Nisaea sediminum: one gene and its partner. Each later gene encodes a partner of the first gene's protein in a complex. Links are inferred from orthologs where the notes say so. Each region holds a gene or a part of one and is shown on either strand. Other genes may lie near its edges.

What was found.
Region 2: the proteins of metK (region 1) and groL are in contact, whole or in part, in a cryo-EM structure (PDB 8P4O), measured with the Escherichia coli proteins. The link is inferred for Nisaea sediminum from one-to-one orthologs.

Annotation. Positions count from the first base shown.
Region 1 is NZ_JACZCQ010000006.1:562,069-566,171, reverse strand. Bases 1,195-4,103 are described here. They hold metK (methionine adenosyltransferase), read left to right. Parts: upstream 1,195-2,018; coding sequence 2,019-3,188; downstream 3,189-4,103. Other genes in these bases: trmB (tRNA (guanosine(46)-N7)-methyltransferase TrmB), read left to right, coding at 3,216-3,947; IG122_RS14700 (helix-turn-helix domain-containing protein), read left to right, coding at 1,456-1,839; lnt (apolipoprotein N-acyltransferase), read left to right, coding at 1,195-1,261. Also shown: more of lnt, read left to right, coding at 1-1,194. UniProt on the Escherichia coli protein: Catalyzes the formation of S-adenosylmethionine (AdoMet) from methionine and ATP.
Region 2 is NZ_JACZCQ010000006.1:24,294-40,922, forward strand. The notes cover bases 11,347-14,197. They hold groL (chaperonin GroEL), read right to left. Parts: upstream 13,670-14,197; coding sequence 12,023-13,669; downstream 11,347-12,022. Other genes in these bases: IG122_RS12155 (PAS domain-containing protein), read right to left, coding at 11,347-11,864; groES (co-chaperone GroES), read right to left, coding at 13,687-13,977. Outside these bases: IG122_RS12095 (BKACE family enzyme), read right to left, coding at 1-236; IG122_RS12100 (cyclic nucleotide-binding domain-containing protein), read right to left, coding at 233-667; IG122_RS12105 (heavy metal translocating P-type ATPase), read left to right, coding at 754-3,051; IG122_RS12110 (SulP family inorganic anion transporter), read left to right, coding at 3,354-4,955; IG122_RS12115 (nuclear transport factor 2 family protein), read right to left, coding at 4,991-5,431; IG122_RS12120 (anti-sigma factor family protein), read right to left, coding at 5,526-6,308; IG122_RS12125 (sigma-70 family RNA polymerase sigma factor), read right to left, coding at 6,310-6,831; IG122_RS12130 (amidase), read right to left, coding at 6,932-8,320; IG122_RS12135 (tellurite resistance TerB family protein), read left to right, coding at 8,526-8,930; IG122_RS12140 (NAD(P)-dependent oxidoreductase), read left to right, coding at 8,948-9,856; IG122_RS12145 (HAD family hydrolase), read left to right, coding at 9,853-10,479; IG122_RS12150 (sulfite exporter TauE/SafE family protein), read left to right, coding at 10,525-11,274; more of IG122_RS12155, read right to left, coding at 11,289-11,346; IG122_RS12170 (Usg family protein), read left to right, coding at 14,347-14,610; IG122_RS12175 (COX15/CtaA family protein), read left to right, coding at 14,704-15,771; IG122_RS12180 (tetratricopeptide repeat protein), read right to left, coding at 15,794-16,629.

The DNA of each region.
Region 1 (4,103 bases):
GCTCTATGGCGGGCTTGCCGCGCTGCTCTATCACCGGCTCCGGCCGCGCGGCTGGCTGCGGGCGCCGGTTTTCGCCGGTGCCTGGACGCTCGCCGAGATGCTGCGCGGGTCGATCGCGACCGGCTTTCCCTGGAATCTGCCGGCCTCCGCCTGGTCCTTTTCCGATGTCTTGATGCAGCCGCTGGCGCTGTTCGGCGCCTATGGCTACGGCTTCTTCGTCATGCTCTTCGCACTCTCTCCGCTGTTGTTGCTGCGGAACGGCGCCGGGCGACTTGAGCGCGGCATCGGTGTCTGCTCGCTTCTGCTGCCGCTGCTTTTTCTCGGTTATGGCCAGTTCCGCCTGGATGCGGCCACGCCGCTCGATCCGGCTGCGCCGACGGTGCGCGTGGTGCAGGGAAACATTCCCCAGCGGGACAAGTGGAATCGCGAGCTGATCCGAGGGCATGTCGCAAAATATGCGATGCTGACGCGGTTGCGCGAAGCCGATGCCGTCCCGGCCGGGTTCGGTGCATTGCCGCCTGCGCGTCTGGTGGTCTGGCCGGAAACGGCAATCCCCTATGCCCTCAATCGCGAGCCGGAGTTCGCGGCCTATCTCGGCTCCCTGCTGCCGGCCGGCGATGCCGTGCTGATGACCGGAGCGCCGCTGCGTGAGGCGGTACCCGGATTTCCCGACGCCACCCGGAACTACAATGCCGTCGTAGCGCTCGACCGCACCGGCCGGATCATCGCCCGGCACGATAAGTTTCATCTCGTTCCGTTTGGCGAATATGTGCCGTTCAGCGAATGGTTGCCGCTCGGACCGGTGGTGAAGACCGGCCAAGGTTTCACGCCGGGCACCGGTCCGGGCAGCTTTGAGGCGCCGGGTCTGCCGCCGATCGGCTCCCTGATCTGCTACGAGGTCATCTTTCCCGGCGCCGTCACGGCGCCTGCCGGACCCCGTCCCGGGCTTCTGGTAAACGTAACCAACGATGCCTGGTTCGGTTTCAGTTCAGGGCCTTACCAGCATCTCGCGGCCGCGCGGATGCGTGCCGTGGAAGAGGGAATCCCGATTATCCGTGCTGCGAATACGGGAATTTCCGCTGTCATCGATGCATACGGACGTATTCTGGCATCGCTTCCTCTTGAGCGGGCGGGCGCGATCGACAGTCCGCTACCCCCTGCTTTGCCAAGTAAAACGCTCTATGCGCGCGTCGGAGACAGCGTGGCAATAGTGCTGGCACTTCTGCCACTAATAGCGGCATTTCTCCGCAGGGCCAGCTAGCGCTCTTTTTTCTTTTTTTTGTTAAGGCTTTCCTGTTGACTGCATACGTTTGTATGGGTAACTGGTTTCAGCGCAATTTTAGATTAATGGTTCTGAACATGGAGCAGCCGTCGAGAAAGCGTCGTCCCGGTGGCCGGATGGCCAGCCTGGGGAAACCGAATCCGGTCGACGTTCATGTCGGATCGCGCGTCCGCATGCGCCGTACGCTTCTCGGCATCAGCCAGGAGAAGCTCGGTCAGGCGCTCGGACTGACGTTTCAGCAGGTGCAGAAGTATGAACGCGGCGCAAACCGGATTGGCGCGAGCCGGTTGTACGATCTGAGCCGGGTGCTCGAGGTTCCGGTCAATTACTTCTTCGAAGAGATGGCACAGGAAGTCCGCGAGCAGTCGCCCGGACGCCTGTTCGAAAAAGAGCAGGAACCAGAGGCCTACCAGCTTCCCGACGACCCGATGAACCGTCGCGAAACCCTTGAACTCGTTCGTGCCTATTACCGGATCGCGGACCCGGAAGCCCGGCGCCGGCTGTTCGATCTGATGCGTTCGATCGCGAACACTTTCGACGGCGAGGAGTCCGAATAGGAACCGCGTCGGTTTCTGCTTGACCGGGATTCGCAAAAGCGGCAGGTAATCCTACCTCTCGGTGCCTTCGACAGATTCACCGAATAGAGATTCATGTACGGCGCTTCCGACCGAGGCAGGCGTTCACGGGTACGCTTTATGCCGGCATGGGTGCAACTCATTTCCTAGGAGAGCCCCCGTTGACTCAATCCGACTACGAATTCACCAGCGAATCCGTTTCCGAAGGACATCCGGACAAGGTCTGTGACCGGATCTCCGATACGGTCGTTGACATGTTTCTTGCGGCGGATCCGCTGAGCCGCGTGGCCTGCGAAACCCTGGCGACGACCGACAAGGTCATCCTGGCCGGCGAAGTGCGCGGACCGGCATCCGTCACCAAGGATGCGATCGTCGAGGCGACGCGCGAGGCTATCCGCGACATCGGCTACGAGCAGGAAGGCTTCAGCTGGAAGACGGCCGATATCGATGTGCTGCTGCACGAGCAGTCGACCGATATCGCGATGGGTGTCGATGCCGCGGGCAACAAGGACGAAGGCGCCGGCGATCAGGGCATCATGTTCGGCTATGCCTGTCGCGAGACCGAAGCGCTCATGCCGGCACCGATCCACTATTCGCACCAGATCCTGAAATCCATGGCCGAGTCACGGAAGGCCGGAGCCGAGAAGGGCTTCGGTCCGGATTCCAAGAGCCAGGTGACGCTGAAATACGTTGGCGGAAAGCCGGTCGGCGCGACTTCCGTCGTGGTTTCCACCCAGCATGACGAGGATCTCGAGCAGGACGAGATCCGGGAGATGGTGCGCAAGCACGTGCTGAAGGTTCTCCCCGAGGGCTGGATGTGCCCGGAAGACCATTTCTATGTGAACCCGACGGGGCGCTTCGTGATCGGCGGCCCGGTCGGCGATGCCGGCCTGACCGGACGCAAGATCATCGTCGACACCTATGGCGGTGCCGCGCCGCATGGCGGCGGCGCCTTCTCCGGCAAGGACCCGACCAAGGTCGACCGCTCGGCCGCTTATGCCGCGCGCTGGGTCGCCAAGAACGTCGTGGCCGCTGGCCTCGCCGACAAATGCACCATCCAGGTGTCCTACGCCATCGGTGTCTCCCATCCGCTCTCGATCTATTTCGAGACCTACGGCACGGGCAAGGTGGACGAGGCCAAGCTCTCGTCCGTCATCCGTGATGTGGTCGATCTCTCGCCGCGCGGCATTCGCGAGCGTCTCGCCCTGAGCAACCCGATCTACCGGCCGACCTCGGCCTACGGTCACTTCGGACGCGAGGATGGCGGCAAAGGGTTCTTTACCTGGGAGAAGCTCGACCTCGTGGACGATCTGAAAAGCGCTTTCGCTTAAGGACCTGACGAGAAACGGGACTGAACCGTGCCCACGGGCAAGGAAGATCCGAAAGACATTGTACAGCGCGACCGCGTCTTCTATGGCAGAAGGCGCGGTCGGCGCTTGCGTGCGGGTATGGAGACGCTGCTCGAAACGCGGCTGCCGGAGCTTCGCGTGGAGCTGCCGGACACACCCGGCGCCAGGCTGGATCCACGGAGACTGTTTCCGCCGGATACGGAAGAGATCTGGCTCGAGATCGGCTTCGGCGGCGGCGAGCATCTGGCCGCCCAGGCGGAAATGAACCCACGGGTCGGCTTCATCGGCTCCGAGCCTTTCATGAACGGCGTCGCCAGCCTGATCCGCCATTGCGAGGATCGCGGTCTCGGCAATGTGCGGATCTATCCGGACGACGTGCGCGACCTGCTCGCCGTACTGCCGGATGGCTGCCTCGACCGGATCGCCGTACTCTTCGCCGACCCTTGGCCGAAGAAGCGGCACCATGCACGCCGCATCATCCAGCACGAGACCATTGCCGAATTTCACCGCCTGCTGAAGCCGGGTGGCGAGCTCCGGCTGGCAACCGACGATATGGGCTATCTGCGCTGGATGCTGGCGCGGGCGACGGCGAATGAGGGATTTCGCTGGCTTGCGCGCGGACCGCAGGATTGGCGGGTCCGGCCGGACGACTGGCCCGAGACGCGCTACGAGGCCAAGGCCCGGGCGCAGGGCCGGCGGCCGGCCTTCATGCGTTTCGAGCGTCTCGATACCACCGGTTGACCGAATTTTCTTGAAGCATTCGCGCACTGGGTTATATTCGGGTTTCCATTACATGACCCAATCGGTAACGCTGATAGGGTGGGCCAACGGCCCACTTTTTTTTTGCGCTTCCGGAGGGTCGATTATCCCGGTTTCGGCCGGGTCGGACTGTTAGAG
Region 2 (16,629 bases), 530 kb from region 1 along the record:
ATGATCACCTCCTCGTTCACCTCGCGCACCCGCTCGATCACCTCGGCATAGGCCTCGGTGGTGTCGACCTGCAGGCCTGTCGCGACGTCGTAGGGATGGAAATGCAGGATCGCCGCGCCCGCCTTCGCGCAGGCGATACAATCCGCGGCAATGTCCTCCGGGGAGACCGGGATCGACGGTTGCCGCGACCGGGTCCAGGGGCCGTTCACGGCGGCCTCAAGCCAAACCTTGGTCATTTGCTCTCTCCTTCATCCCGAGGATCGAGAGCGCTGTCGTCCTCAGGCAGTTCACCCGGCACGCCCTTGCGCTCCGGGCGAATGCCGTGGGACGTCCGGACGAGGCGGGAGATCAGCGAGTCCATCAGGTAGCGGATATAGGGATCCATCTCCCTGATCTTCGGCTCGATCAGGGAGCGGTCGACGACGACGAGCTCGGTATCTTCCAGGCATCGGCCCGTTGCGGTGCGGGGAATATCGGCAATCACGCCCATCTCGCCAAACATCTGATTCTCGGTGATGACGTCGAGCACCTTGCGGCTCTTGCCGACCCCGATCGAGATCTCGACCGAGCCGAGAAGCACGATAAAGGCCTCGAAGGCCTCGTCACCCTCGGCGAAGACAAGCTGCCCCTTTTTGTAGCGCCGGGTCTTGGCTTCCTTGTACTGCATGTCGCAGGCACCTCCAGGCCGCTTCCCGCCCCTGTTCTTTTTTGCGATAAGCTCGACGAGAGCGCAACGGGAGGTCGGGGACAAACATGATATCGGAACGCCTTCTCGGCCGCTTGCTTATTGCGGTCGCGACCGCCGGGCTGATCGCCGGACTGATCGCCTGGCAGACCGGGCATGATACCGCCTCGATCTGGATCTGGGGCCTCGCCACGCTACCGGTCGTCGTCTCGCTCGCCATTTCCATGACCCGCGCATTGCTTGCCGGGCGCATGGGCGTGGATGCCGTCGCGCTGCTTTCCATGTCGGCCGCGCTTGCCCTCGGGGAGACCCTCGCCGGCGTCGTCGTCGCGGTGATGTATGCGGGCGGAAACGTTCTCGAGGATTTCGCCGTCTCCCGGGCAGAACGCAACCTGAAGAGCCTGACGGACCGTGCGCCGCGTACCGCGCACCGCTATGTCGACGGAACGCTGGAGGATATCGGCGTCGAGCAGGTCGCGGAGCGGGACCGCCTGCTGGTGCGCACCGGCGAGGTCATTCCCGTCGACGGCGTGATCCTCGAGACCGGGGCCGACAGGACGGCCACCATCGACGAGTCGGCGCTGACCGGCGAGCCGATCCCGGTCGAGCGCCATGCCGGCGAGCCCGTGCGGAGCGGCGCGGTGAATTCGGGTGTCCCTTTCAGCCTGCAGGCGACCGCGACGGCAAGCGAGAGCACCTATGCCGGCATCGTCGCGATGGTCGCCGCCGCGCAGACCGCACAGGCCCCCTTCATCCGCATGGCCGACCGTTTCGCCCTGCTGCTGTTGCCGCTCGCCGTGACGGTCGCCGGCGCCGCATGGTTCCTCTCGGGAGACCCAGTGCGAGGCCTCGCGGTGCTGGTCGTCGCCACGCCCTGCCCGCTGATCCTCGCCGCTCCCGTCGCCTTCATTTCCGGCGTCTCGCTCGCGGCCCGGCGCGGGGTGCTGGTGAAGGGAGGAATGGCGCTCGAGGCACTCGCCCGCGCGCATACGATCCTCTTCGACAAGACCGGCACGCTGACCATCGGCGGCGCCCGCCTCGTCGCGGTAGAGACCGCGCCGGGTCACGATCCGGTCGAGGTGCTGCGCCTCGCCGCCTGCCTTGAGCAGGCGTCGCATCATGTGATTGCCCAGGCGATCGTGGGGGCGGCCGAATCCCGCGGCCTGACGCTCGTGCCGCCGACCGACGTGCGCGAGGAACTCGGCGCCGGCCTCACCGGCACGGTAGACGGCAAGCGGGTCGCCGCCGGCAGCCTGACCATGACCACCGGCGGCAACCAGCGCGCCGCCTGGGTCGACCGCGCCCAGCGCCGGGCCTCCTGGCGCTCCGCGCTGTCGGTCTTCGTGACGGTCGACGGTGCACTCGTCGGCGCCCTTCTGCTCGGCGACTCCCTCCGGCGGGAAGCGCCACGCGCCATCCGCGCGCTGCGCGAGGCCGGGATCGGCCGCATCGTCATGGTGACGGGCGACCATGCGGACGCGGCCGAAACCATCGGCGCCGCGCTCGATCTCGACGCGGTGCTCGCCAACCGGGTTCCGGCGGACAAGGTCGATGCGGTCGAATTCGAGAAGAAGCGTCATCCGACCCTGATGGTCGGCGACGGCATCAACGATGCACCGGCCCTCGCCGCCGCCGACATGGGGATCGCCATGGGCGCGCGCGGCGCCAGCGCCAGCTCGGAGGCTGCCGACGCCGTGGTGCTGATCGACCGGCTCGACCGGGTGGCGGACGCGCTTGCGATCGCCAAGCGCTCACGCCGCATCGCGATGGAAAGCATCGTCGCCGGCATGGTCATGTCGCTCGTCGCGATGGCGTTCGCGGCCGCCGGCTACCTGACACCGGTCGCCGGTGCCATCCTGCAGGAAGGGATCGATGTCGCGGTGATCCTGAACGCGCTCCGCGCCCTGGTGCCGCCGGGCCTCGGGATGAAGCCGAGCCTGCCGGAAGAGGCCGCCCAGCGGCTGCGCGACGAGCATGAGGAAGTGGAAGCCTGGCTCGACCAGCTCCGGGCCCATGCGGACGCGCTCGACGATGCGGAGGGTGCGGAAGCTCTGGCGCATATCGCCGAGGCGAACCGGATCATCAACGAGGATATCGTCCCGCACGAGCGCGAGGACGAGGTCAATGTCTACCCGAAGCTGGTGCCCCATCTCGGCAACGCGCACGGGCTCGCGGCGATGAGCCGGGCGCACCGAGAGATCCAGCACCTCGGCCGCCTGCTCGACCGGCTGGTGAGCGGCGTCGGCGAGGACGAGGCGGACCGCTACCTGATCCGCGACGCCCAGCGCATCATCGAGTCCGTAGACGCCCTGGTGCGCATCCACAACGCCCAGGAAGAGGACATCTTCGACTACGCGGCGGGCTAGACCCGGACACGGAGCTCCGCAACGCGGCTGCAGGTAGAGCACAGGTGCCTTTCTTCCGCGTGTGCGCCGTCGGAGCTGAAAAAGCGAGCAAATCCCTGTAGTTTCGTGAACAGCCTCCCACCTCGCGCGCATCACGCATGCAATGCTGCGCTGCACAATAATATTGAGATAGGTCAGCATTACTGTATTATGAGGCGCGAACGGACGCCTTCTCGTGCGTCTCCCGGCGAAACCGCACGGGGGTCGGAAGAGTGGGCGGGAAATCCCGGGACATCCATCGATTTCGAGAGAGATGCGCACCCATGCTGCAGGCGATGAAAACGCGTTTGTCATCCGCGACGGACGGAACCAATCAAGAGCACAAGCTGACCCCCGGCCAGATCAAGACGGACATCCTCTCCGGCCTCACCGTCGCCCTCGCTCTAGTTCCGGAAGCGGTCGCCTTCGCCTTCGTCGCCCATGTGCATCCGCTGGTCGGCCTCTATGCCGCCTTTATCGTCGGCCTGATCACCGCCGTCTTCGGCGGCCGGCCGGGCATGATCTCCGGCGCGACCGGCGCGCTCGCCGTCGTCATGGTCGATCTCGTCACAAGGCACGGGGTCGAATATCTGTTCGCCACCGTCGTCCTGATGGGCCTATTGCAGATCTTCGCCGGCGTGATGCGCTGGGGCAAATTCATCCGGATGGTGCCGCATCCGGTCATGCTCGGCTTCGTGAACGGGCTTGCGATCGTCATCTTCCTCGCCCAACTCGGCCAGTTCAAGGTGAAGACACCGGAAGGCGGAACCACTTGGATGAGCGGAGAGCCGCTCTATCTGATGCTCGGCTTCACCGCCGTGACGATGGCGCTGATCTATGTCGTGCCAAGGATCACCAAGTTCATCCCGGCCCCGCTCGCCGCGGTCGGCATCGTCTCGCTGGTGGTCATCGGCTTCGATCTGGACCTGCCGCGCGTCGGCGATCTCGCCAGCATCGAGGGCGGGTTGCCCGCCTTCCACATTCCGATGGTGCCGCTGACGCTCGAGACCTTCGAAGTGATCCTGCCCTATTCGCTGATCCTCGCCGCCATCGGCCTGATCGAGAGCCTCCTGACCCTGAACGTCGTCGCCGACATGACCGAGACCAAGGGCGGCGCCTCCAGGGAATGCCTCGCCCAGGGCATGGCCAACACGGTCACCGGTTTCTTCGGCGGCATGGGCGGCTGCGCGATGATCGGGCAGAGCGTGATCAACGTGAAATCCGGCGGCCGCACCCGGCTCTCCGGCATTTCCGCCGCGCTCTTCCTGCTGAGCTTCATTCTCTTCGCCTCCAGCCTGATCGAGCAGATCCCGCTCGCGGCGCTGGTCGGCGTCATGTTCATGGTGGTGATCGGCACCTTCGCCTGGCGCAGCCTGACCATCATGCGCCGGATCCCGCGCAAGGACGCGCTGCTGATCGTGCTCGTCACCATCGTCACCGTCTTTACCGATCTCGCCATCGCGGTCGTGATCGGCGTGATCCTGGCCGCCCTGTTCTACGCCTGGAACGCGGCGACGCGGATGCATGCCGTCTCCGGCATCGACGTCTCCGGCGCCAAGATCTACAGCCTCGACGGCCCGCTCTTCTTCGGCTCGACCGAGAGCTTCCTCGCCCAGTTCACGCCGAAGGAAGACCCGGACCGCGTCGTCATCGACTTCATGAATTCACGGGTGGTCGACCATTCCGGCCTGCAGGCGATCGAGAGCCTCGCCAAACGATATGACGAACTCGGCAAGCGCCTGCAGCTCCGCCATCTGAGCCGCGACTGCAAGGTACTCCTCGGCAAGGCGGGACAGCTCGTGGAAGAGCGCGACGACGAGGATCCGGTCTACGGGGTCGCCAGCGACTACGACCTCCGCATCGGTCAGGTCGGCACGGGGCACTGATTACCCGAATGCCGACCCACCCCTTCCGGTCGGGGTTATTTCGCGAGCTTGGGGTCGATCTGCCAGATCTCGCTGACCAGACGGTCGCCGTGATAGGTCAGGACGTAATGCACCGGCACGGTTCCCTTGCCGAGGAACTTCACGTTCGCGGAGACCGTGCTGCCTTTCGGATTGGCGTGCTCCGCGACATCGGACACCTCGACCTTCAGCGGCCCCTGGGCGCCGGTGAACTTGCGCCAGACCGTTTCGATACTGGCCTTGCCCGCATGGACACCGTCGAGCGGCCCCCCGATCCAGTAGAGCGTCGCATTGTCCGCGTAGTCGGCGAGGATCGCTTCGACGGCGCCCTTGCCGATGGCCTCGAAATGACCCGTCGCCCTGTCCCGCGCGGAAGCGGCGAACGCGTCCGCCGCGAAAGCCGAAACGGACATCAGTCCGACGGCGACGAGAAGTGCGGATTTCTTGAATGCTTTCATTATCTGGCCCTCCAGTGACCGGTTGCGAATGAAAGCATCTACGCCGCGAGATCGAATTTATTCCCTCGCGCTGCGGCTTTTTCCCATCTCCCCGTCACGATTCGTAGAGGGCCCGTACAATCCGGGCGGCTCCGGAGAGTTCCTGCTCGGAGAAACCGCCGGAGAGGCCGAACCCCTTGTGGCCGTCCACCCAATAGACCACGCCGGCCCCGGCATTGCGCCGGTATTGCATCGGAGTCCGACGCGCGCCCGCGAGGTCGTTCCTGACATAGACGACCATGCGGCGCCCCTGCCCGTTTTCGTACATCAGAAGAGCCGCCGGCGCGGCCTCGCCCATCAGCAAACGTCCACCCACGAGGGTGAAACCGATGGTCTCGAGCCGCGGGATCTCGAAGGACATGCCCATCCGGTTCGACAGCCATGCCGAGAGATGGTCGGCATCCGTCCCGCTGACCTCGACCGGATGCCGGACTTCGGGAGCGTAGACCGTATAGGCAGTCGCGGCCCGGTCGGCGATCCGGGCGGCATCACTCGACGGACCTCCCAGATACCCATTGGCAAACCAGCCGGATGCTCCGCCGACCAGAAGGCCCGCAATGGCAGCGGCGGCCGCGAAACGGACGTGGAAACGGGGGCGCCGGGGCGGAACGAGAAAACCGGACTCGATCTCCGTCGCCGGTTCGCCAAGGGCCGGATCCAGAGCTTCGCGCAGCGTCTCGTTGAGCGATCTGTATTCCGCGACCTGTCGCGCCGCGTCCGGATGCTCCGAGAGATAGGCTTCGACCGCCGCCGCGCGTGCGGGCGATAGCCTGTCGTCCGCGTAGGCGTGAAAGTCGTCGGTGGTGATCGGAAGGTCGTCGTCGTGGTTCGTCGGCATGTCACTTCACCTGTCTGATGGCCGGCGTCGCGGCCGCGCGGAAACAGAGTTCGCGCAACCGTTCCCGCCCCCTGTGCAATCTCGACATCAACGTGCCCGTCCGCACACCGAGGATCTGGGCCGCTTCCTCGTAGCTCAGCCCCTCGACGGCGACGAGCATGACCGCCTCGCGCTGATCATCGTTCAGGCTATCGAGAGCAGCCAGAACCTGCCGCACCTCGGCGCGCTGTTCCTGCTCCGCGGCGGAGGACAATTGCACCGTTCCGGCATCGATGGACACCAGATCCGGGCGGACGGCCCGGCTCCGCACCTGATTGACGAAGATGTTGTGCATGATGGTAAACAGCCACGGCCTCAGCCGTCTGTCCTGCTGCCAGAGATGGAACCGGCTCAACGCCCGCTCAAGGCAACTCTGCACCAGATCGTCGGCGCCGTCCCCCCCACGGGTCAGGACGCGCGCGTATCGCCTGAGATGGGGTATCTCCTCCGTCAGCAGGAGACGGGCATCCTTCTGGTGCGTCAACGCGGCGTCCTCCACCAATCTCCGGCCGGTCCGGAGACTGGCTCTGATAAGGGGAATACAGCGCGTCGCGCATTTTATTCCCGCGGCACCGGAAATTTTTTCAGAGCGCGAGAGAGGGGCGCATCGGACGTCCGACGATGCCCTCGATCGCGAGACCGATGGAGAGCGCGTGCGCGTCCATTCCGCGCCGGCACAGCACCTGAAGGCCAACCGGCAGCGCCGAGCCGAACTGCTGGATCGGGATCGAGATGCCGCACATGCCCCAGAGATTACCCGGTTGCGTATTGCGCGAGGCGGCCATGCCGCGCGCGCCGCCTTCCTCGGTCTTCAGCGCCTCCGCCGGCAGCGTTACCATGGGGGTAGTCGGCGCGATCAGCCCATCCAGCGGACGCAGCGCTTCGTCCGCCAGCTTCTTCAGCGTCTCGTGGCGGCGCAGCGCCAGCGCGTAGTCGATCGCGGAGACATCCAGGCCAACCGACGCCCGCGCCGCGGTGACGCTGTCCATGCCGTTGCGGCCCGCCTTGAAACGGTCGACGCCGAGGCTCGCCAGGATCTCGGTGCCCACGATCGGCGGGAAGATCGTTTCCCGCTCCTTCGGGTCCGGCAGGTCGCTCTTGTCGAGTTCGACGATCGTGATCCCGACCTCAACCAGCGCCCGCAGTGCCTTGTCCATGCAGTCTTCGACCTCCGGATCGAGATCCTCGAAGAAGAACTCGCGCAGCAGACCGAGGCGAAGCGTGTCGGGCGAGACCGCTTCCGGAACCTGGATGCCCATAGTCGCCGCATGCACGATGGCCGAGTCCTCCGCCGAACGGCAGAGCGCGCCGACGGTATCGAGGGTCGGCGAGAGCGGAAACACCCCGTCCGTCGGGATCAGGCCGATACTGGTCTTGAGGCCGGACAGGCCACAGAAGGACGCGGGGATCCGGATCGACCCGCCGGTATCGGAGCCGAGCGCGAAGCCGCACAAGCCCGCCGCCGTCGCCACACCCGAGCCGCTGGAGGATCCGCCCGGAATGCGCTTGGTTTCGAGATCCCAGGGATTCCAGGGCATGCCGCGGGCCTCGTTCTGGCCCGTCCCGCCGAGCGCGAACTCGACCGTCTTGGTCTTGCCGAGAATGACGACGCCGGCTTTCTTGAGACGCTGGACGTAGGTGCCCTCGGGGCCGGTGATTTCGGCGGACTCGATGAGCGAGCCGTTGGTCGTCGGCATGCCGTCCACCGCGTAGATATCCTTGACCCCGATCGGCACCCCCATCAGCGGGCCGAGGTCGGTCCCGGCGCGCAGAAGCCCGTCCATCGCCTGCGCGGTCTGCAACGCGGTTTCGGCGGCAACATGCTGAAAGGCACCGAGTTTTCCGTCGAGCGCATCGATGCGCTCAAGACAGGCCAACGTCACCGCCTCGCTGCTGGTTCGCCCCGCGCGCAGGTCGCGCGCAAAGCCCGCGAGCCCACCATTTTCAAACGGATCTTCCGGAATTCTTGCCATCGCCCTCACCCCCTGCCTGCCATATTCCTGACGTGAATGGTCTGCAGATTAGCGTCCCTTGCCGTCAGGACAAAAGCGCGGACATGGCAAGAGAGCCGTCCGTGCGATCCGGGATTCGCCGCCTGCCTCCACTCGAGGCTATCGCTGGCGCTCCCGAGCGGCTATATCCTTGGGAGGTAACGCAAATGGAAAGCCCGGGCGAGCGATGATCACCACTCACTCCGCACTGATTTACGCCATGGTTCTGAGCGCGGCTGCAGACGGCAGCGTCGACGACGAGGAACTGGAGACGATCAGCGAAATCATCAATGTGCTGCCGATCTTCCAGGATTTCGAGATCGGCAATTTCGGCCAGATCGCAGGCTCCTGCATCGACCTGTTGAGCGAGCCGGATGGGCTCGACGCGGCGGTCGACCAGATCAAGCGCACACTGCCGGACCATCTCGGAGCGACCGCCTATGCGCTCGCCTGCGACGTTGTCGCCGCCGACGGCACGGCCACGCAGGAAGAACTGCGGTTCCTTGAGATCCTGCGCCACGAGCTGAATGTCGACCGTCTGACCGCGGCTGCCATCGAGCGCGGTTCGGCCGCGCGCTACGCGAGATCTTAAGCGGAGGGGGCCGCGCCATGTCGGCCCAGAAACCACTCGACGGAAGACGGATCGGTCTGATCGGCCTCGGCCGGCGCGGCCTCGCGGTTGCGCGCAAACTGACCGAAAACGGTGCGCGTCTCCATGTCTGGACCCGGAACACGGCGAAAGCGGTGGGACTGGCGGAGGCGCATCCGCTGATCGAGGTCGAACCCTGCCCCCGGGATGTCGCGCGCTATACCGAGGCGACGCTGGTCGCGGTCAATAGCGACAAGGCGCTCGAACGGGTGATCTTCGACCCGGATGAGGACCGTTACGGGGTTTTGCACGGCACACCTCCGGAAGGGCTGATTGTCGATATCGGCGAAACCGGCCCCAAGATCACACGGACATTCGCGGATAGGGTGCGTCAGAGCGGACGCCTCTGGATCGACGCGCCGATTACCGAGGCGGCTCTCGGCGGCACGCTCTCCGTCGGTGGTCAGGATACGGCCTTCGCCCGGATCTGGCCGGTCCTCCACGTGCTTTCGAAAAAGGTTCTCCATGCAGGCCCGATCGGCTCCGGCCAGGCGATCCGGACTTGCGGGGCCGCGATCCACGGCCAGATGGTACAGGCTCTCGCGGAGGGTCTGGCGCTCGCCGCCGCCTCCGGTGTCGAAGCCGAGGCGTTGCTCGCCGCCCTTGCCGACAGCGCGGTCGGCGGCGCCGTCCTCAACGAGACCGGCCGCAGGATGGCGGACCGCGAATTCCGCGCCGGCCGCACCGTCCGGATGCAGGCGGAACTGACCGCGCAAGCCAAGGACCTCGCCCGCGCCGCGGGCCTCACGCTCGGCGGCCTCGACAGCAATGCCGCGCATTGGGAAACCCTGGTCGACGGGGGGCAGGGCGAACTCGACATTTCCTCGCTGATCCTCGAGATCGCCGAAGCGCCGAAGGACCTGGAATGAGCGCCGTCGGGGCCGTTCTGTTCGATATCGGCAATGTTCTGATCCACTGGGACCCGCGCCATCTCTATCGAAAGATCTTCAGGACGCCGGACGGTGCTCCCGACGAGGCGCGCATGGAGTGGTTCCTCGGCGCGATTTGCACCACCCCGTGGCATATCCGGCACGATCTCGGACGGCCACCGGAGGAACAGATCGCCGACCTGATCCGGCTTCATCCTGAGCACCGGACGGAAATCGAGGCCTTCTATGGCCGTTTCCAGGAGATGATCCCGGGCCCGCTCGACGGTATCGTCGCGGCCAAGCAAAGGATGAGGACAGCCGGGATCCCGGTCTACGGCCTGACCAATTTCGGCGCGGAGACCTTCCGCGAGACGCGCGAACGTTTCGGCTTCCTCAAGGATTTCGACGGCGTGGCGGTCTCCGGCGAGGAAGGCATCATCAAGCCGGATCCACGGATCTTCGAACTTTGCATCTCGCGCTTCGGCCTCGTTCCGGAACGCACGCTCTTCGTCGACGATTCGTCGCGTAACATCGCGGCGGCGGACGAACTCGGCTTTCGGACCCATCACTTCGTCAGCGAGAGCGCGTGCCTCGAAGCCTTCAGGAAATGCGCGCTTATCTAGGGTCTGCCGATTGCGGTGTCCCCCGGAGCGGGTAGACTGCCGCCCATGCAATACGATCCGGCCCTTCTCGCGGCCATCACCGGAACATTTCTGCTCGCAGGGACCGTCAAGGGCGTGATCGGCCTCGGTCTGCCGACCGTCACGCTTGGCCTCATGACCCTGCTGCTCGATCTGCCGAGCGCCATGGCGCTTCTGGTCGTGCCTTCTCTTGCCACCAATATCTGGCAAGCCTCCGTCGGCGGGAACGCGCGGGCCATCCTCGCAAGGATCTGGCCGTTCCTCGCCACCGCGACACTGACGATCTGGATCGGCGCCCAGGCGCTGAGCCGCGTCGATCTCTCCTATCTCTCCGCCCTGCTCGGCCTGCTGCTGGTCGCCTATGCGGCCAGCGGCCTCGCGGGGTTCCGGCTTTCCCTCTCGCCAAGGAGAGCACGCTGGAGCGGCCCGCTGTTCGGAACGGTCAACGGCATCCTGACCGGAATGACCGGATCCTTCATGGTCCCCGGCGTCCTCTATCTGCAGGCGCTGGGCCTCACCCGCGACATGCTGGTGCAGGCAATGGGAATGCTCTTCCTCCTGTCGACCGCGGCCCTCGCCCTCGCGCTCGGGCAGAACGGCCTCGTGAGCGCCGAACTCGGCATGGTCTCGGCATTGGGGCTGGTGCCGGCGCTCCTCGGCATGGTGCTGGGGCAGAAGATCCGCAGCCGTCTTTCCGAGGATCGGTTCAGACGGGTCTTCTATCTCGGAATTTTCGTGCTCGGTCTCTACATCGCCGCGCGCGCGATAGAGCTCTGACCCCGACACATAGCTCAAACGTGGCGGCGCCAGAGTTCCCGGCCGCTCGAGATGAGGGTCTGGTCGAACATCGGGCCCCTGGGCTCGCCGGCCTTCCGGGGCTCAACCTCCTCCTCATACCTGCTGCGGAAGACGTTTATGAAGAGGATCATATCGACCGTCCTGCCGTCCGCCGCGAGAGGAAAGAGGACGCGCCGCACCTTCAGGAAATTCTTGTCCCGAAACTCGAACACACTGTCACTGACGACCGGACTCGTGGCGGTCAAGACGGAGCGGTAAAGATCCAGGAGGAAGGCACCGTAGTCGCCGAGCTTGATTTCCCCGACATCCTTGCCCGTGAAATCCTCACCGAAGATGTTGTTCAGGTGAGTGCCGAGAAGCCGGTAGCGAAACGCCTGTCCGCCTTCGAGCACGTCAATGAGGCCTATATGGGGGAGCAGATCCGGGATCTCCGTCGGATCGATGTCCCGCCGTCCCGGCAATCCACCTGCAGACTTCTTGCTCCGCCAGTAAGCGATCAGCCGTTCGATCCGATCCTCGATCGGAGGAACGATCTCTTCCAGACGCCCTGCAGACGCGTCACCCTCCATATCCAGCGACCAATCCCGAAAGAGAAAGTTCAAGTCACGGAATGCAGCCCGACCACCCTACCAAAATTTTGATCTGACGCAAATTTTTGCCAGAGAACGACAAAAAACCCTCCAGGGAGCTCCCTGGAGGGTTTCTTGGATTTATGCGGAAGGCTGACTTAGAAGCCCATGCCGCCCATGTCCGGCATGCCGCCACCCGGCATGCCGCCGCCGGCACCTTTCGGTTCCGGCTTCTCGGCGACCATCGCTTCCGTGGTGATCAGCAGACCCGCAACGGAGCCGGCGTTCTGCAGCGCGGAACGAACGACCTTGGCCGGGTCGATGATGCCGGCCTTCACCAGATTGGTGAATTTGCCCTTCTGCGCATCGAAGCCCCAGTCGGTGTCCTTGGACTCGAGCATCTTGCCGACGATGACGGAACCATCTTCACCAGCGTTCTCGGCGATCTGACGTGCCGGGACCTGGATGGCCTTGCGCACGATGTTGACACCGATCTTCTGGTCTTCGTTTTCCAGCTTGATCTTGTCGAGAGCCTTGACGGCATAGAGCAGGGCGGTACCGCCGCCCGGAACGATGCCTTCCTCGACCGCGGCGCGGGTCGCGTGCATCGCGTCGTCGACACGATCCTTGCGTTCCTTCACCTCGATCTCGGTGGCGCCGCCGACGCGGATCACCGCGACGCCGCCAGCCAGCTTCGCGAGACGCTCCTGGAGCTTCTCACGGTCGTAGTCGGAGGAGGTTTCCTCGATCTGCGCCCGGATCTGGTTGCAGCGGGCCTCGATGTCCTTCTTCTTGCCGGCGCCGTCGACGACCGTCGTCTCGTCCTTGGAGATCTGGACGCGCTTGGCGGTGCCGAGCATGTCGACGGTAACGTTCTCGAGCTGGATGCCGAGGTCTTCGCTGACGACGGTGCCACCGGTCAGGATGGCAATGTCTTCCAGCATGGCCTTGCGGCGATCGCCGAAGCCCGGAGCCTTGACGGCGGCAACCTTCAGGCCGCCACGCAGCTTGTTGACGACGAGCGTGGCGAGCGCTTCGCCTTCGACGTCCTCAGCAATGATGAGGAGCGGCTTGCCGGACTGCACGACCTGCTCGAGAACCGGCAGCATCGCCTGCAGGTTGGAGAGCTTCTTTTCGTGCAGCAGGATGTACGGGCTTTCCAGCTCGCAGGTCATCTTGTCGGCGTTGGTGACGAAGTACGGGGAGAGATAGCCGCGGTCGAACTGCATGCCCTCGACAACGTCGAGTTCGGTGTGCAGGGACTTGGCTTCCTCGACCGTGATCACGCCCTCGTTGCCGACCTTCTCCATCGCCTTGGCGATCATTTCGCCGATTTCGGCTTCGCCGTTGGCGGAGATGGTGCCGACCTGAGCGACCTCACCGGAGGTGGAGATCTTCTTGGCGCGCTTCTGGATATCGGCAACGACGGCCTCGATGGCGGTGTCGATGCCGCGCTTCAGGTCCATCGGGTTCATGCCGGCGGCGACGGCCTTGGAGCCTTCGCGCACGATGGCCTGAGCCAGAACCGTAGCGGTGGTGGTGCCGTCACCGGCGATGTCGTTCGCCTTGGAGGCGACTTCGCGCACCATCTGTGCGCCCATGTTCTCGAACTTGTCGGACAGTTCGATTTCCTTGGCAACGGTCACGCCGTCCTTGGAGATGCGCGGGGCACCGAAGGACTTGTCGAGAACGACGTTGCGGCCTTTCGGGCCCAGGGTAACCTTGACGGCATCCGCGAGCACATCCACGCCCTTGAGAAGGCGGGCGCGTGCATCGGTGCCGAACTTGACGTCTTTAGCAGCCATGATGGATCAGTCCTTTCTTAGGATTCCAGAACGCCCATGATGTCGGACTCTTTCATGATCAGCAGTTCTTCACCGTTGATCTTGACCTCGGTGCCCGACCATTTGCCGAACAGAACCTTGTCGCCGGCCTTGACGTCGAGCGGCTGGACCTTACCGGTCTCGTCGCGCGCGCCGGAGCCAGCGGCGACAACTTCGCCCTGCATCGGCTTTTCCTTGGCGGAATCGGGAATAATGATGCCCCCGGCTGTCTTCTCCTCGCCTTCAGTGCGACGGACAACAACCCGGTCATGCAATGGCCTGAACTTCATGCCATAACCTCCGAAAAACTCGTCTGAGTGACGTTTTCTAACTGAGCGCTCGCCGTGGCGAACCTAATTATTAGCACTCACCAACGGCGAGTGCTGACGATGTAGGGAAGCGCGAAACCACTGTCAAGGAATAGCCAAGCGAGTCTGGAAAAATTTTCGGACCGAGAAGAGGCGGGACGCGGTCCACACGAGACCGGCAGATGGGGCCGCCGGGGAGGATTTCCAAACGGAATCTTGCGGAATAGCGGTGAGAGACCCCTAGCAGCAATCAAACCGATTTGCTGCTAATCAATTGATTTTATTTAGTTATTGCGAGGCGCCGCTGTTCTACATCAAAATTTCCGCAATCACAATTGATGGAGTTCATGAATGTCGATTGAGCCTGTCGTCCTGTTCGAGCGCCGCGTGACGACCGCGGAAATTCTCTACCGCATGCCGGACTATCCGGATCTGCTGCAAAGCTTCGTCTGGCAGACACACGACGTCGTTCCGAAATTCCCGCGTCTGAGGCGCTTCCTCGATCATTGGCGGCTCAATATCGAAGCGCAGATTCACTCTGTTCAGATCTGCGCCGGCTCCCTGACCGGGACGGCCAACTTCAACGCCGCGGACATCGAATTCCGGCTTCACTGACACCACCCGCGCGGGTGCGGCATTGCATCCATTTGACCTCCGCCGCACCCGACGCCACATTCCGCCGGTCGTTTTGTCCAAACGGAGAGTGGCGTGAACCCGTCCAGCCCGTCCTACAGCCCCGCCCTGCCGGAACACGCCGCAGCCGACCGGTCCGTCGCCTACTGGCTCGCCGGGGTCGCCGTCATGGTGTTTCTGATGATCGTGATCGGCGGCATCACGCGGCTGACCGAGTCCGGCCTATCGATGGCCGAATGGCGCCCCTTCATCGGCTGGATCCCGCCCCTGAGCGAGGCGGAATGGTATCGGGTCTTCTCGCTTTATCAGGACACGCCGGAATTCCAGAAGGTCAATTCCTGGATGACCATCGAGGACTTCAAGCAGATCTTCTTCTGGGAATATCTGCACCGCGTCTGGGGGCGGCTGATCGGAATCGCCTTCGCCGCCCCGTTCCTGATCCTCGCCGTCTTTGGCAAGATCCGCCGCGCGCTCTACCCGCGGCTCGGCCTGCTCTTCCTGCTCGGCGCCCTGCAGGGCGCGATCGGCTGGTGGATGGTGAAGAGCGGCCTGGTCGACAATCCGGCGGTCAGCCAGTACCGGCTCGCGATCCATCTCGGCGTCGCCTTCGCCATTCTCGGCGTGCTGCTCTGGACCGTACTCGGCCTGCTCCGTCTCCCCGGTGAAGGGGACAGGCACCTCAGGCGCCATGCCGTCGCGGTGCTGCATCTGATCGCCCTGACGGTGATCGCGGGCGCCTTCGTCGCCGGGCTCGATGCGGGCCTGATCTACAACACCTTCCCGCTGATGAACGGGCATGTCGTCCCGCCGGACTACGCCTTCGCCGAGCCGTTCTGGATCAACATCTTCGAGAATCCCGCGACGGTGCAATTCAATCACCGCGTCATTGCCATCCTCACCTTTGCCGCGATCGTCTGGCTCCTGGTGCGGGCCATGCGTTCCGAAGACCTTGCGCCCCGCACCCGGCTTGCCGTTCACGCGCTTGCGGGGATGGGTGCGATACAGGTCGCACTCGGGATCTCAACCCTGCTCGCCCAGGTCCCGGTATGGCTCGGCGCGGCGCATCAGGGCGGCGCGGCGCTAACCTTCGCAGCCGCGGTCTGGGTGCTTTTCGAATTGTCGGGTCCGCGCGGCGCCCGCTGAGCGACGCCTCCGCCGGCGGACCTCAGTCCGTGCTCTTCCATTCCGCAAGGAAGCGCCGGAACGCGTCGCGCCCGACCTTCGCGACCATATCGACCTGATCGAAGGACCGCGGTTCGGGCAGGTAGGACAGAACGGCCTCCATGAAACGATCGGCATCCTGCGTTTGCGGAGGCTCGCCGTCGAAGGAGACATAGAGCGGATTGCGCAGGGCCCACTGCCTGCCCGGGCTCCAGAGCCTGCTGCGAACGATCTGCTCCGCAAGATCCCGAACGCTGTTCCGGCTCTTCAGCCGGGCCGGGTAATGACCCGTTTTCGCGCGCTCTTCCTCGTTGTAGTCGAGAACGATGCAGCCGAACCTCTGCGGATCCACCAGAACCTCGCTGTCATCCAGACTGCCGGTCGACATGAGGACGAAATCCACCAGCCCGTTGTCCGTCATCGGCAGACGCGGAAACCAGAAGCCTTTCAACACATCCGCCGTCGCGAAGAACAGCTGCGGCTGCAGATTATCGATCCGAAGCCCGTTTGGCAGACGCGTGAACAGCCGTGACGGATCGGACGGGATGGAATCAAGCGTCGGGCCTGCCGCGTTGAAATAGATCCGCGCGGAACTGTTCCCCGCGAAGACCCGGACCATCTCCTCCGGCGATATGCTGAGAGACCCGTCGGCGGCGATCATGCCGTCGAAAACTGGTTCCGCCGCCTCCCCGGCAACCCAGAGATCGACGGTGAAGGCCGCTTTCAGACCGGCTGTCTCCGCCCGTTCCAAGAGGTAGGCCATCGAGCCGTCGGAGAAGATATAGTCGGCCACGAGACCGATGAAGTCCGCGCCCTCGTCGCGTGCCAGAAACATGGACG